3 regions of the Neorhizobium sp. IRS_2294 genome follow, and region 3 is predicted to be linked to each of the others. Evidence: predicted binding sites of a transcription regulator. Region 3 holds the regulator's gene; each other region holds the start of a gene.
What was found. Region 3 encodes PhoB, which activates phosphate uptake and scavenging genes when phosphate is short. Its sites were predicted from a motif close to TGTCATNNANCTGTCAT; they were not measured.
Positions count from the first base shown of each region.

Region 1: a site for PhoB is predicted at 1,690-1,706, ahead of ACQY1K_RS05800 (esterase-like activity of phytase family protein). Genes of this name have one in related genera too.
Region 2: a site for PhoB is predicted at 2,307-2,323, ahead of ACQY1K_RS06910 (bifunctional 2',3'-cyclic-nucleotide 2'-phosphodiesterase/3'-nucleotidase). Genes of this name have one in related genera too.

Region 1 covers NZ_CP191439.1:1,206,557-1,211,350, reverse strand. Annotated here, with positions in the region: gene ACQY1K_RS05810 (MFS transporter) at 1-303, shown strand, start outside; gene rnd (ribonuclease D) at 394-1,539, shown strand; gene ACQY1K_RS05800 (esterase-like activity of phytase family protein) at 1,780-3,138, shown strand; gene ACQY1K_RS05795 (HEAT repeat domain-containing protein) at 3,282-4,466, opposite strand; gene ppx (exopolyphosphatase) at 4,687-4,794, opposite strand, start outside.
Region 2 covers NZ_CP191439.1:1,437,148-1,441,941, reverse strand. Annotated here, with positions in the region: gene sseA (3-mercaptopyruvate sulfurtransferase) at 1-323, shown strand, start outside; gene ACQY1K_RS06925 (GNAT family N-acetyltransferase) at 326-883, shown strand; gene ACQY1K_RS06920 (DUF1203 domain-containing protein) at 954-1,418, shown strand; gene ACQY1K_RS06915 (PadR family transcriptional regulator) at 1,429-2,130, opposite strand; gene ACQY1K_RS06910 (bifunctional 2',3'-cyclic-nucleotide 2'-phosphodiesterase/3'-nucleotidase) at 2,403-4,403, shown strand; gene ACQY1K_RS06905 (LysR family transcriptional regulator) at 4,439-4,794, opposite strand, start outside.
Region 3 covers NZ_CP191439.1:382,302-387,095, reverse strand. Annotated here, with positions in the region: gene ACQY1K_RS01965 (PACE efflux transporter) at 151-585, shown strand; gene ACQY1K_RS01960 (ArsR/SmtB family transcription factor) at 524-1,312, opposite strand; gene ACQY1K_RS01955 (DMT family transporter) at 1,437-2,351, shown strand; gene phoB (phosphate regulon transcriptional regulator PhoB) at 2,333-3,016, opposite strand; gene phoU (phosphate signaling complex protein PhoU) at 3,142-3,855, opposite strand; gene pstB (phosphate ABC transporter ATP-binding protein PstB) at 3,907-4,722, opposite strand; gene pstA (phosphate ABC transporter permease PstA) at 4,738-4,794, opposite strand, start outside.

The sequences.
Region 1 (4,794 bases), 820 kb from region 3:
GTGATCGCGGCAGGATTGCTGTTCTTCTGGTCGGTCGGCGCCACGTTCGGACCGCTGCTTGCCGCAGCACTGCTGGAATTCTATGGCCCGCGCGCATTCTTCCTATACACGTCCTTCATCTTTGCCGGTTTTGCGATCTACACGCTGCGCCGGATGCAGGTGCGGGCACCGGTGCCGCCGCAGCAGCGCAACTCGCGCTTCCGGTCGCTCTTACGCACCTCCGCCTATTTCAACCGGCTTGCAGACCCGGCAGACCGGGGTGGCGACAAGGACAGGGACGGCAACGGCAACAAGAGGAAATAGCCGCCCGCTACCGGGAAAGGCTGGCCGTTTGTCTTGACATCTGCGGCGGGAAGGGAAAGGAAGGTTGACCACCTGCACGTGAATGAGACGATGATCGAAACAACAATTGCCCTTCAGGAAGCCTGCGAAAAGCTGGCTAAGTCAGACTTCATCACCATCGATACGGAGTTCTTGAGAGAGACGACCTTCTGGCCGGAACTCTGCCTGATCCAGATGGCGAGCCCGACAGTCGAAGTGCTCGTCGATCCGCTGGCAAAAGGGCTCGACCTCAAGCCCTTCTTCGAGCTGATGGCGAATACGGCGGTCACTAAGGTGTTTCATGCCGCCCGCCAGGATATCGAGATCATCCATCATCTCGGCAATCTCGTGCCGCATCCGATCTTCGATACGCAGGTCGCCGCCATGGTCTGCGGCTTCGGCGACAGCGTCTCCTACGACCAGCTGGTCAACCGCATCAAGGGCGTGCAGATCGACAAGTCGTCGCGCTTTACCGACTGGAGCCGCCGGCCGCTGTCGGAAAAGCAGCTCGACTATGCGCTGGCCGACGTCACCCATCTGCGCGACGTTTATCTGTCTCTGAAAGAACAGCTGGAACGTGAAGGCCGTGCCCTCTGGCTGACGGAGGAAATGGCGGTTCTCGAGAGCGCGTCGACCTATGACCTGCATCCCGACGATGCCTGGCTTCGTCTGAAGTCGCGTCTGCGGAAGCCGAGCGAGTTGGCAATCCTGAAATTCGTCGCCGCATGGCGCGAACGTGAGGCGCGCAGCCGCAACGTACCGCGCTCGCGCGTGCTCAAGGACGACGCGATTTACGAGATTGCCCAGCAGCAGCCGAAGGATACCGAAGCGCTCGGACGTCTGCGCACCGTGCCGAAAGGCTGGGAGCGCTCGTCCTCGGGCGCCGCAATCGTCGAGGCTGTCAATACGGCGCTGGCGCTGCCGAAGACCGAGATGCCGCATGCGCCGAAGCATGTTCACCTGCCGGAAGGCACGGGCGCTGCCGTCGAACTCTTGAAGGTTCTGCTGAAGCTCATTTCCGACAAGCAGGGCGTTGCCGCCAAGGTGCTTGCCAATACCGACGATCTGGAAAAGATTGCTGCCGAAGGCGAGTTGGCCGAAGTGGCCGCCCTTTCCGGCTGGCGTCGCGAACTGTTCGGCGACACGGCGCTCAAGCTGATCCAAGGCGGCGTGGCGCTGCGCTTCGTCAATAAGAAGGTCGAGGCGGTCGAGCTGTAAGGCTCGCCCCCACCGTCTCCAAACATCCAAGGGATCGGCCACCGTGGCGCGATCCCTTTTCGCTTAAATCCCAGACATTTCTGGCGTTTCTGCCCTGCTCAGCGATGCTGCTGATGGGTGCTTTAGCGTGTCAAGAAACAGACGTAAAACCTTCATCCAAGCGTCAACCGATCATCACCTCACCGTCATGCGTGCCGCCTATCGACGTCGCGTGTTCTTCTCAATCGAACAGGTGATTTGATGACCAAGACCTTTTTAGCCTCCGTCTTCGTAAGTGCCCTCCTCGCCGGCACGGCATTGGCCGACGACAAGGAGTTTCCCGCAAAGCTCGCGGGCCAGGCAATCCTGCCGGCCAATACGGTGACTGCTGCTCCGACCGATGCGCCTGAATTTCTCAAGACATCGGGCAAGTTCACCACGCCGGACCGCAAGCGCACGGAAAAGCTTGGCTCGATCGACGGCAAGGACGGTGTTCGCGTCACCGACGTCAAGCTGCCATTCAACGGTCAACCGATCCAGGGCTTTTCCGGGATCAAGGCGATGGCAGACGGCACGTTCTGGACGCTCTCCGACAACGGTTTCGGCTCCAAGGCCAATTCCTCCGACGCGATGCTGTTCCTGCATCAGGTGAAGTTCGACTGGGCGACCAACAAGGTCGATGTCGTCAAGAACATCTTCCTGTCGGACCCGAACAAGATCGCCCCCTTCCCGATCGCCATGGAAGGCAGCGACAAGCGCTACCTGACCGGCGCCGATTTCGATATCGAATCGATCCAGCCCGTCGCAGACGGTTTTTGGCTCGGCGAGGAATTCGGGCCTTACCTCATCAAAGTCGACATGCTCGGCCAGCTGACTGACGTCGTTGCCAACACCGTCGACGGCAAGAAGGTCACCTCGCCTGACAACCCGACCCTTTCGATGCCGGCCAACCCCGCCGCCAAGATGCCGGTCTTCAACCTGAAGCGTTCGGGTGGCTATGAAGGCATGGCACTATCGAAGGATGGGCAGAAGCTTTACGGCCTGCTGGAAGGCCCGATCTTCCTCGACGACGGCAAGGTCGAACAGGCCGATGGGCGCACCGCGCTGCGCGTCATCGAATTCGACATCGCTTCGAAAAGCTGGACCGGTCGTTCCTGGCTCTATCCGCTGTCTGAAAAGGGTGTCGCGATCGGCGATTTCAACATGCTGGATGCCACCACCGCGCTCGTCATCGAACGCGACAACGGCGCCGGCACCAAGGACAAGGCCTGCGCCGATCCGAAGCAGCCGAAACCGGATTGCTTTGATGCGCCGGCCGAACTGAAGCGCGTCTACAAGATCGAGATGACCGACGCCAATGTCGGCGCGGCCGTCCGCAAGATCGGCTATATCGACCTTCTGAACATCAAGGACCCCGACAGCAAGAAGATGGCTGGCTCGAAGGACGGCATCTACGACATGCCGTTCGTGACGATCGAGAATGTCGACCAGATCGACGCGACACACCTGATCATCGGCAATGACAACAACCTGCCCTTCTCGGCCGGTCGCGCCGTCAACAAGGCTGATGACAACGAGTTCAGCCTGATCGAAGCCGCCGAGTTCCTCAACGCGAAGTAAAGCAGTGAGGCGGTGATCGGCAGGCCTCTAGAGCCCGGACATCACCACGACGAAACAGAAAAGGGTATCTGCATCAGCAGGTACCCTTTTCGACTCCATGACACCTCGAACCTGGACGTATTAAAGCTCAGGTATCGCCAGGATTACCATTTCAGGACGTCGTTAAGCGATGATGGCGCTTTCAAGCTTCTGTTCAAGTTCGTCGAAGGATCATTGAGCTGACGGACGATGTCGCTCTTTTGCGACGAGGAAAGATTGCTCCCCGACTGCCGCAGGATCAGGATCTGGTTATTGGCCACACCCTGATCTGTCGTATCCTTGGCAGCGTTTACGCTCAGCTCCACGGCCCGCGGATCCTGCAGGCGGTACAGAAAATCTGCTGCCTGGTAGCGAATGGTCTTGTCCGGATCTGCGGCCGCCTGAATCAGCAACGGAAAATCCTCAGCGGCCAGCTTTTGCGACAGAGACGACGCCAGATTGGGGTCGGAGCGGATCATTTCTGCCAGGGCATAGACCACGCCGAGCTTGACGCGGTAATCGTCCGGCGATGCGTGCAGCGCAGACAGCATCATGGGCACTGCGACAACTCCGGCAGAGACCAGAAAGTCGCGGGAATTGCGCCTCAGGAACGTATCCTCGTTCCGTAGGCCGGCAAGCGCCTTCTGAATTTGGTCGACCGATGCTTCCGGCCGAACCGCCGCCTGAGCGAACGCGCTCAGATCCCACCATGCACCTGTCGTGCTGCCGCTAACCTCCGCTGTCGGCCCAGGTGAAAGCGTATCCAGTTCGGACAGGAGAACCAGCGAGCCGTTCTTGACCTGCCGCGCATTATAGTCGAAACGCCACTGGACCGGCCGGCCTTCGGCGAAAATTGCCCGGATTTTCTGGGCATCGCCGATAAGCTCGAAATACTCTTTGCCAGCTTCCTTTTCGATTGTATCGACCTGCATCCGCATCTGCGTGCTTTGCAGCGATGTACCGAGGCCAAGAAACTTGATCCGTCGGACCATGGCATCCTTGTAGATGTAGAGCGGCTCGTCATCGATTATGCGGATATCGGCGACATGCGAGAAGTCGCCGCTGATCTCGCCTTTAAACAGCGCCGGCGTGCCAGGCGGCGTAAATTGCTGGAGCATCAGAAACAGAACGACTGCCATGGCGCCGGCCCCGGTCACCGACCAGCCGGCCCAGTTCCCTGCAACCTTTGCACCGAACGCCGCAAGCACCAGCCCGAAACCGACGCAGATGGTCAGCGAGGAGGCGGTCTGGCTGCGTCCCAAGAGAAGGATCGCAGTACCCAGCAGCACGAGAAAGAGCCCGACGGCCACGCCGGCAACAAAGTATTTTTCCGGAAAATTGTTCTCGGGCGCCAGCGCGTTATTGGCCCCACGGTCCGCATGATTGTTCGCGCCTTAATCTGCCACTGCCATGTTCGAGCCCCCCTCGAAGCCAACACCAACATAAGGCATGCCTGTTCAACCGAAGATAAGCCGAAGCCCGCTCGGTTGCAACCGTCTATATCTGATGCGTCTGTTCTTGCGACAGCTGCTATTCGAACACGAAGGCGAGCTTCTTGCCGGTCAGCTTGGCAAGCTGCTGCAGCCGACCTTCCAGCCGCTCGCCAGCGAAGTTGCGGTAAGCGTGCGGCACGACGAA
Region 2 (4,794 bases), 1.1 Mb from region 3:
AACCCCGCGCTGGCATGCGCTCCGGTCATATGCCGGGTGCCGTCAACGCTCCCTCCAGCAGCTTTTCGACAAACGGCAAGCTGAAGACGATACCCGAACTGCGCCAGGCTATCGAAGCCGCGGGAATCGATTTGGGGCGCCCGGTCGTGACGAGCTGCGGTTCGGGCATTACCGCTGCGATCATCACGCTTGCGCTGGAATCGCTCGGGCATGAGGACAACGCGCTTTATGACGGGTCTTGGACGGAATGGGGCGGACGCTCGGACACGCCGATCGAGACAGGACCGGCTAAGCCTACCCCTGCAATCTCGTCGCAGGCGTAACGATGGCGAAAAAGCCCGTACCGCTGAAGGCGCGCGTCACCGTTCTGGAAATGACGGCCGCGCCCAAGACAAGCATGCCGATTCCGGCCAACATTCAAACCGCCATCATACGCACCACCGAAGTGCCGTTGCATTTCTACCGGTACCTATACCGGCAAATCGGCAAGCGCTGGCACTGGTACGATAGGTTGCGGCTGTCCGACGCCGAGCTTGCGGCCGCGATCCACAACCCGCGCTGTTCGATCACGATCCTTCTGGTCGACGGATCGCCGGCCGGCTTCTACGAGCTGAACTCTACTGACGACAACGTCGTAGAGCTGTCCTATTTCGGCCTGTTCGAGCGGGCCCTCGGGCTCGGCATCGGCAAGTGGTTCCTGACGCAGGCTCTTTATTCTGCGTGGCAGAACAACCCGGAGAAGGTCACCGTCACCACCAATTCGCTCGACCATCCCCGAGCGCTGCAGCTCTACCAGATGATGGGTTTTTCACCCGTCTCGACATACGAGGCCGAGATCGTGCCTATGACCAGCGCGGAACTGGTGAAGGTGCTGGACAGCTAGCTCGCGCAAGGATCGGGTGGCGCTTCAATGCCCGACGGGTCATCTCCTATGACTAGAAGAGGAGACGACCATGCCAATCTTCAACGCGATCCCGGGTGACCACGCTGAGCATCTATGGAACGGAGGCAGCGATTCCTACGGGCACCAACCGGAGACCATGATCTCGGATGGTCCCGGATATCCCTGCCGCCATTGCCTCAGGAATATTGGAGAGGGCGAAAGCCTGTTCGTTCTTGCCTATCGACCGTTTCCGACAACGCAGCCCTATGCCGAAACCGGTCCCATCTTCCTGCATAAGACGCCCTGCCCGCGGTTTATCGCGGAGGAGGTTCTACCGCCAATCCTGGTCAGTCCCGATTACATCGTCCGGGGTTATGGAGAGAATGACAGGATCGTCTATGGCACGGGTGCGGTGACCCCGACGTCCGAAATCATGCGGCGCGCCGAAGACCTGCTTCAACGCGCCGATATCGCCTATGTCCACGTTCGCTCGGCCCGCAACAACTGTTTCCAGTGCCGGATTGACGCGGCTTAGCAGGGGCCCCTTATGCCTGCGGGTCTCCGCCGTCCCGCTCCAGCTTTTCGGCAAAATCGAGGAGCTGCCGCACGAGATCGCCCGCAGCCTTGTCGTTTTGTTCGATCCTGCGAGCCGACACTTCTCTCAGGTTGAGAAGCGCCGCTTCCACACTGCGCGGCAGAGCCGGGCCGCGGTCATGATGTGGCCCCCTGTCGTGATCGCGGTGGTGTTCGTGCCGTTCCTGCTTCTGCTTGATCTTTTCAGCCAGCTCGGACAAGCGCTCGAGGATGGTCGTTGCGAAACTGCGGTTCTCATCGAGATGCGCACGGCCCTCGTCAGTGATGGTGTAACGCTTCTTGTTGCCATCCGCTTCAGCCGTCACGTAACCGGCTTCTTCAAGATAGGTCAGCGTCGGATAGATGACGCCGGGGCTGGGTGCGTAGAAACCATACGTCATATCTTCGATATGTTTTATGATCTCGTAGCCGTGGCGGGCTTCTTTCTCGATCAAGGCCAGGACGACCAGTCTGAGATCGCCCTGCATCAGAAAGCGACCGATACGACCCTCGCCATCATCGCCGAAGCCACGACCACCGCCCGGCCCGCCTTTTCCGCCAAAGCCCCTACCCGCAAAGCCTTTGCTGAACGGACCGCCCCGCATGGTAAATAGTCCCTCGAAGCCCGAGCGATCGGCGTTGCAGCTTCTGTGGGTTTCAAATCGTTGAAACATCTTACTCTCCTTTAGAGCATCTTTCGATATATCTAAAGGTAGCACATTTCCGCAACGCTGCAAGCTGCCAGATATATCTAAGTCATATCCGTTTGATTTTTGTGGCGGATTTTTTTCGAGCTATCTGCGGCGCGCGGTGCGGCCGATCCGGATTGACCGTCGCGTCATTACCCGGCAGTCACCGAACTTTCGCCGACCGTCATTTTAGGGATGCGTCCGTGGGCGATTGTGCCTAAGCTCGCCTCCATCAGTGATCCGGAGGGAGATATTAGATGTCGCTTTTCACCAAAGACCTTTTCGAAAATCATGCGGTCTCGCGCCGATCCCTTCTCGGTGGCATTGCGGCCACATCGGCGCTCGTCATGCTCCACCCGTTTGCGGCACGCGCGGCCGCCAACCAGGCGCATCTGCGGCTGATGGAGACGACAGACATCCACGTGCATGTCTTCCCTTATGATTATTATGCCGACAAGCCGAACGACACACTTGGACTGGCCCGTACCGCCTCGATCATCGATTCGATTCGAGCCCAAGCCGGAAATTCGATGCTGATCGACAACGGCGACTTCCTGCAGGGTAATCCGCTCGGGGACTACATCGCCTATGAGCGTGGCATGAAGGAGGGCGACAAGCATCCCGTGATCACTGCGATGAACGTGCTGGGATATGACGTCGGCACGCTTGGAAACCACGAATTCAACTACGGCCTCGATTTCCTGTTCAAGGTTCTTGCAGGATCCGGCTTCCCGCATGTCTGCGCCAACCTGACCAAGGGCCAGCTTGCCTCCAGTGCCAAGGACGACGATCTCTTCTTCAAACCCTACGTGATCATCGAAAAGCAGATCCGCGACGGTTCCGGCCAGTCGACCCCGATCAAGGTCGGCTTCATCGGCTTCGTGCCGCCACAGATCATGACCTGGGATAGCAAGAATCTTGAGGGCAAGGCGCAGACGCGCGATATCGTTGATGCTGCCAAGGCCTGGGTGCCCGTCATGAAGGAGGAAGGCGCCGATATCGTCATCGCCCTCTCCCATTCCGGCATCGATGGTTCCGGCCAGAGCGATCGGATGGAAAACGCGTCTCTTTATCTCGCAGGGATCGAGGGTATCGATGCGATCTTCACCGGTCACCAGCATCTGGTCTTCCCGGGTCCAAAGGATTTCGAGGGCATTGCCGGCGCTGATGCCAAGAAAGGCACGCTGATGGGCAAGCCCGCCGTCATGGCCGGGTTCTGGGGCTCCCATATGGGTCTGATCGACCTGTTGATCGAAAAGGATGGCAGCGGCTGGAAGATCGTCGATTCCACCTCGGAAGTCAGACCGATCTATCACCGCGACGAAAATCGCAAGGTCGTTGCCGACGTCAAGGACAAGCCTGAGGTCACCGCGGCCATCAAGCCGGAACACGAGGCGACGCTTGCCTATATTCGCCGTCCGGTCGGCAAGACATCCGCGCCGCTCTATTCCTACTTCGCGCTGGTCGCGGATGATCCGTCGGTGCAGATCGTTTCGAATGCGCAGACCTGGTACATCAAGGACATGCTGAAGGAAGGCGAGTACAAGGACCTCCCGGTGCTATCCGCCGCTGCTCCCTTCAAGGCCGGCGGTCGCGGCGGTGCGGATTACTTCACCGACGTCCCGACCGGCGACATCGCCATCAAGAATGTCGCGGATCTCTATCTCTATCCCAACACGGTTCAGGCCGTGCTGATATCGGGCGCGCAGGTCAAGAACTGGCTGGAAATGTCGGCTGGCATGTTCAACCAGGTCAAGCCGGGATCAAAGGATGTTCCGCTGCTCAACGCCGGTTTCCCGTCCTACAATTTCGACGTGATCGATGGCGTGACCTACCAGATCGACCTGTCCCAGCCGTCGCGCTTCGACAAGGACGGAAAGGTACTGGACGAGAATGCTCACCGTGTCGTCGACCTGAAGTTTGACGGCAAGCCGATCGATCCGGCGCAGAAGTTTGTCGTCGTCACCAATAACTACCGTGCCGGCGGTGGGGGCAAGTTTCCGGAGATCGCCAGCGACAAGGTCATTTTCGTCGCCCCCGACACCAACCGCGACGTCGTTGTTCGCTACATCATCGATCAAGGGACGATCAATCCTTCGGCCGACGACAACTGGTCGTTCAAGGCGCAGCCCGGATCCACGGCCCTGTTCGAGACCGGACCCAAGGCGCGCCAGTTTGCCGGCAGCCTGAAGGGGACGAAGATCGAGGATGCCGGCGACGGCGAGAACGGTTTCGCGAAGTTCAGACTGGTTCTCTGAGGCGCCCCATCCAGTCGTCCGGCCGAGGAGGCGTGTTATTCGGCAGCCTGCCAATACGTCCTCTCCGGCTCCTGCTTCAGGAGTTCGGGAAGGTCATCATGGTTTGGACATGAGGACAGCTTGGCTGCAAACGATTCGATCAACCACTGTCCCGCGGGTCCGGGCGGATTGGATGCCTTTCGCAAGGCGTAGATCGGATATTGCCCCTGCTCGTACGCGTCGATATCCAACGCGACCAGATCGCCGTTGCGGATGTCATCGAGCACCAGGGAGGCTGGAAGCCCACCCCAACCAAGCCCACCCTTGATCAGCTGATACTTGGTGGCGATGTCGCTGATGCGCCAGATCTTGTAGGACAAGACATTGAAGTTACGCCCTGCGGTAAGCCCTG
Region 3 (4,794 bases):
TTTTGCGTTTTCGGCATGGCTGACTTGCGCTGAAAAAACTTGCCTCGCACTCCCTGGGCTCCTATTTCGGCCTCGAGAGAGGACGACCTCCCCCTGAATGGGCATAACGCCGGGACGACCCGGCATGAACCTCACCTAAAGGGGAAGATCATGCGCTCGATAAGAGACCGTATTCGCCACGCCATCAGCTTTGAAATCATCGGGCTTCTGATGATGGTGCCGCTCGGCGCTTTCGTCTTCGACATGCCGGCCGAACATATGGGCATTGTCGGCGTCGTGTCTGCGACGGTCGCGACCGGCTGGAACTACCTCTACAATCTGGGTTTCGACCGCTTTCTGCAGGCGCGACGGGGTACGACGCTAAAGACGCCTGCCTTGCGCATTGCTCATGCGGTGCTGTTCGAAATCGGTCTGCTGGTCGTGCTGATGCCGTTTATCGCGTGGTATCTGCAGATTACCCTTCTCCATGCGCTGACAATGGATATCGCGATCGCGCTGTTCTACGTGGTCTATGCCTATCTCTTCAATCTTGGCTACGACAAGCTGTTCCCGCTGCCGGAATGGAAGACCCAGGAAGCCGCCTGACCATCAGAGTTTCGGACGGTGCAATACGCCAGTCCGATGGAAGCCTGAATGTCTCGGCAAACCCGATCTCTCCGGCGCGCGTGATCCGCAGAGCCCGGGTTTCCTCTCGGCGGCCGATCCAGCCGACGCCAAGAGCGCGGTCCAGCAGCGCCGCACCCATTTGTCCCGCCAGATGCGGCCGTCGCTCGCTCCAATCGAGGCATGTCCGGCAGAGCGGGCGTTTCGAACGGGTCAGCTGTTCGAGATCGATCCCGAAATCACAAAAGAACCGTCTGCCCTCGTCGGTGATCAGGCCGGCTCCATCGCCGAGCAGCATGTAGCCGCTTCCTGTTAGGGCATCGGCGAGCGCGATGGCGAGACGGCCGGCCATGTGATCGTAACAGGTGCGGGCAAGCCGTAACGCTTCGTCTTTCGGGCCGACAGGATGATGGCGCTTCGGCCCATCCGCGGCGACTGCCATCAACGCGTGGATCGCGTGCGCGACTTCCGGAGAGGCAAGTCGGTAATAGCGGTGCCTGCCCTGCTTCTCAACCTCGATCAGGCGAGCCTGCGCCAGTTTGCCGAGATGGCCGCTGGTGGTCTGCGCGGTGACGCCGGCGTGGCGTGCCAGTTCGCCCGCCGTCAGCGCCTGTCCGCCCATCAGCGCGGACAGCATGTTGGCGCGTGCAGCATCGCCGATCAGGCTTGCAACTTCCGCAATCGTATTTCCTGAAACCATATTGGGCATGATCCAGTTCTAGCACCGGAAAACTTTGCCGTCAGCGGTCAACGGTTCGGCCGTCGTCGAAGCATTTCTTTTCCTGGTTCCGCTAAGAGGGGCGGAGATTGCATTCATGGGGACAGGAACTGGAATGGCGGACACCAAAACAAGCATGGCAACGGATCTGTTGCTGCTCCTCACGCTCGCGACGCTTTGGGGCGCGTCCTACACGCTGATCAAAGTCGGTGTGGAGACGATTTCGCCTGTCACCTTTATTGCCGTCAGAACACTGGTCGCCGGGCTCATTCTCGCTGCGGCACTACGCCTTCGCGGATTGAAGCTGCCGACCGACCGGCAGACCTGGAAGCTTTTCACGGTTCAGGCCTGCCTCAACAGCGCGGTCCCCTTCACCCTCATCGCCTGGGCCGAACAGACGACCGATGCGGGCCTTGCCACCATCTTGAGTTCAACGACGCCGATCTTCGCCTTTCTTTTGACGGCGCTGATCACCCGCCATGAAAGCGTCTCTGCGGCCAAGCTGTTTGGAGTTGCCGCAGGCATTGTCGGCATATGCCTGATCGTCGGCATGGAGGCGCTTGCCGGCTCGGGCGAGAACCTCTGGGCGCAACTCGCCATCGTGGCGGCGACGATCTGCTATGCGGCGGCTGCCATCTTCGGCAAGAATTTTAAAGGATTGGACCCGATGATGCCCGCCGCGGGATCGCTGATCGCAGGGGCGGCCATCCTCATTCCCGTGAGCCTCGTGGTCGACAGACCCTGGACGCTGACGCCCAGCACCGACTCGACGCTCGCCCTGTTGGCGCTCGCGGTATTTTCGACGGCGCTCGCCTTCGTCATCTATTTCCGGCTGGTGCAGACGCTGGGCTCCGTCGGCACGACGGCGCAGGCCTATCTGCGGGTGCCGATCGGCGTTGGCATCGGCGTCGTGTTTCTCGGCGAAACGCTTGCCTCGACAGCCTGGCTCGGTCTCGCCTGCGTCGTGACCGGTGTGATTGCCATGACGCTGCCGGCTAGGAGACGCGGTGCTCAGGCTTCCATTGAGTAACCGGCACCGCGGACCGTGCGGATGACATCCTGCATGTTGGAGAAGTTGAGTGCCTTCCGCAGGCGCCCCACATGCACGTCGACGGTGCGTTCGTCGACATAGATGTCATGACCCCAGACGCCGTCGAGCAGCTGCGAGCGCGAAAAGACGCGGCTGGGTGAGGCCATCAGGAATTCCAGAAGTCTAAACTCTGTCGGCCCGAGGCGAACTTCGCGGCTCTTGCGGTGAACGCGATGGGTTTCGCGATCGAGTTCGATATCGCCGCATTTGAGGACGCTCGAAAGGACCTCCGGTCGGGCACGGCGCAGCATCGCCTTGACGCGGGCCATCAGTTCCGGCGTCGAGAAAGGCTTGACCACATAGTCGTCTGCGCCGGTGGCAAGCCCGCGAACGCGCTCGCTTTCTTCGCCGCGCGCCGTCAGCATGATGATCGGCAGGCGTTCCGTCTCCGGCCGCATACGCAGGCGACGGCAGAGTTCGATGCCTGAAACGCCCGGCAGCATCCAGTCGAGAATGAGAAGATCCGGAACGCGCTCCTGAAGCCTGATTTCCGCTTCGTCACCGCGAAGCACGGTATCGACCTCGTAACCCTCGGCCTCCAGGTTATACCGAAGGAGGACGCTGAGGGCCTCTTCGTCTTCCACGACTGCGATCTTCGGCTGCATTCCGACTTGCTCCGTCACTCGTCCCGAACCGCACTTAGATCCGCCAGATCCGCTCGCGCTGCTTCAGGTCATTGGTTTTGGCAGTTATCGTCCCGAAACCGGCAGGCGATTTCGGGAGAGCTGCATCATGTCCCGGCGGAGCCGAGCATGTTGGACGTATCGTCCTTCGGACGTTCGCCCTCCGGCTGTGCGCCGGTCGCGATGTAGTAGATGGTCTCGGCGATATTCGTCGCGTGGTCGCCGATGCGCTCGATGTTCTTGGCGCAGAACAGGAGATGGGTGCACGTGGTGATGTTGCGCGGATCCTCCATCATGTAGGTGAGGAGTTCGCGGAACAGCGAGGTGTACATCGCGTCAATCTCTTCATCGCGCTGGCGGATGATTTCGGCTTTTTCCGCGGAGCGGTTGGCGAAGACATCAAGAACGTCCTTGAGCTGCACCAGCGCCAGTTCGGAAAGATGCTCCAGACCACGGGCGAGCTTGCGCGGGACGCCTGTTCCCTGCACGGCGAGCACGCGCTTGGCGGTGTTCTTACCAAGGTCGCCGACGCGTTCCAGGTCAGCTGCAATGCGCAGCGTGCCGATGATCTCGCGAAGATCGGCCGCCATTGGCTGGCGCTTGGCGATGGTGACGATCGCCTTGTCCTGGATATCGCGCTCGGCGTGGTCGAGAATGACGTCGTCGGAGATGACCTTCTGGGCGAGTGCGGAGTCGGAGTTGACGAGCGCACGCACGGCATCTCCGCACATCTGTTCAGCGAGACCGCCCATTTCGGAAATCCGGCGGTTCAGGTATTTCAGTTCCTCGTCATAGGCCGAGAGAATATGGGTCGAAACCATGTGTCTGATCCTTGATGTCTGCAGTTGCGGCTGACGGGCTCTGCGCCCGCATCAGCCGAAGCGGCCCATGATGTAATCCTGGGTGCGCTGGTCATCCGGATTGGTGAACATCTTGTCGGTATCGTTTTCCTCGACCAGGTGGCCGAGATGGAACATCGCCGTGCGCTGCGAAACGCGGGCCGCCTGCTGCATCGAGTGGGTGACGATCACGATCGTGTAGTTGGCGCGCAGTTCGTGGATCAGTTCCTCGACCTTGGCCGTAGCAATCGGGTCGAGTGCCGAGCACGGCTCGTCCATCAGAATGACTTCAGGCGAAACGGCGATCGCACGGGCGATGCAAAGGCGCTGCTGCTGACCGCCGGAAAGGCCGGTACCGCCTTCATGCAGGCGATCCTTGACTTCTGCCCAGAGGCCGGCGCGCTGCAGGCTTGCCTCGACGATCGCGTCCATTTCCGTTTTGCCACGGGCAAGGCCGTGGATGCGGGGACCGTAGGCAATGTTCTCGTAGATCGACTTCGGGAACGGGTTCGGCTTCTGGAACACCATGCCGACCCGGGCACGCAGCTCCACGACGTCGATTTCCTTGTCGTAGATATCGTCGCCGTCGAGCGTGATCTTGCCGGTGACGCGGCAACCCTCGATCGTATCGTTCATGCGGTTCATCGTGCGCAGGAAGGTGGACTTGCCGCAGCCGGACGGACCGATCAAAGCAGTGACGGTATTTTGGCGGACATTCAGGTTCACGTCATAAAGAGCGCGCTTGTCACCGTAATAAACGGAGACATCCTTGCCGATCATCTTATATGCAACGTCGTTCATTTTCTTGTCCAGCGCCTTCTCAACTGCAGCTTCTGACATCATGTTCATTGCTTCCCCCTTCCTCTACCAACGCCGTTCGAAGCGGCGTCGCAAGAGAATTGCGCCAACATTCATCAAGAT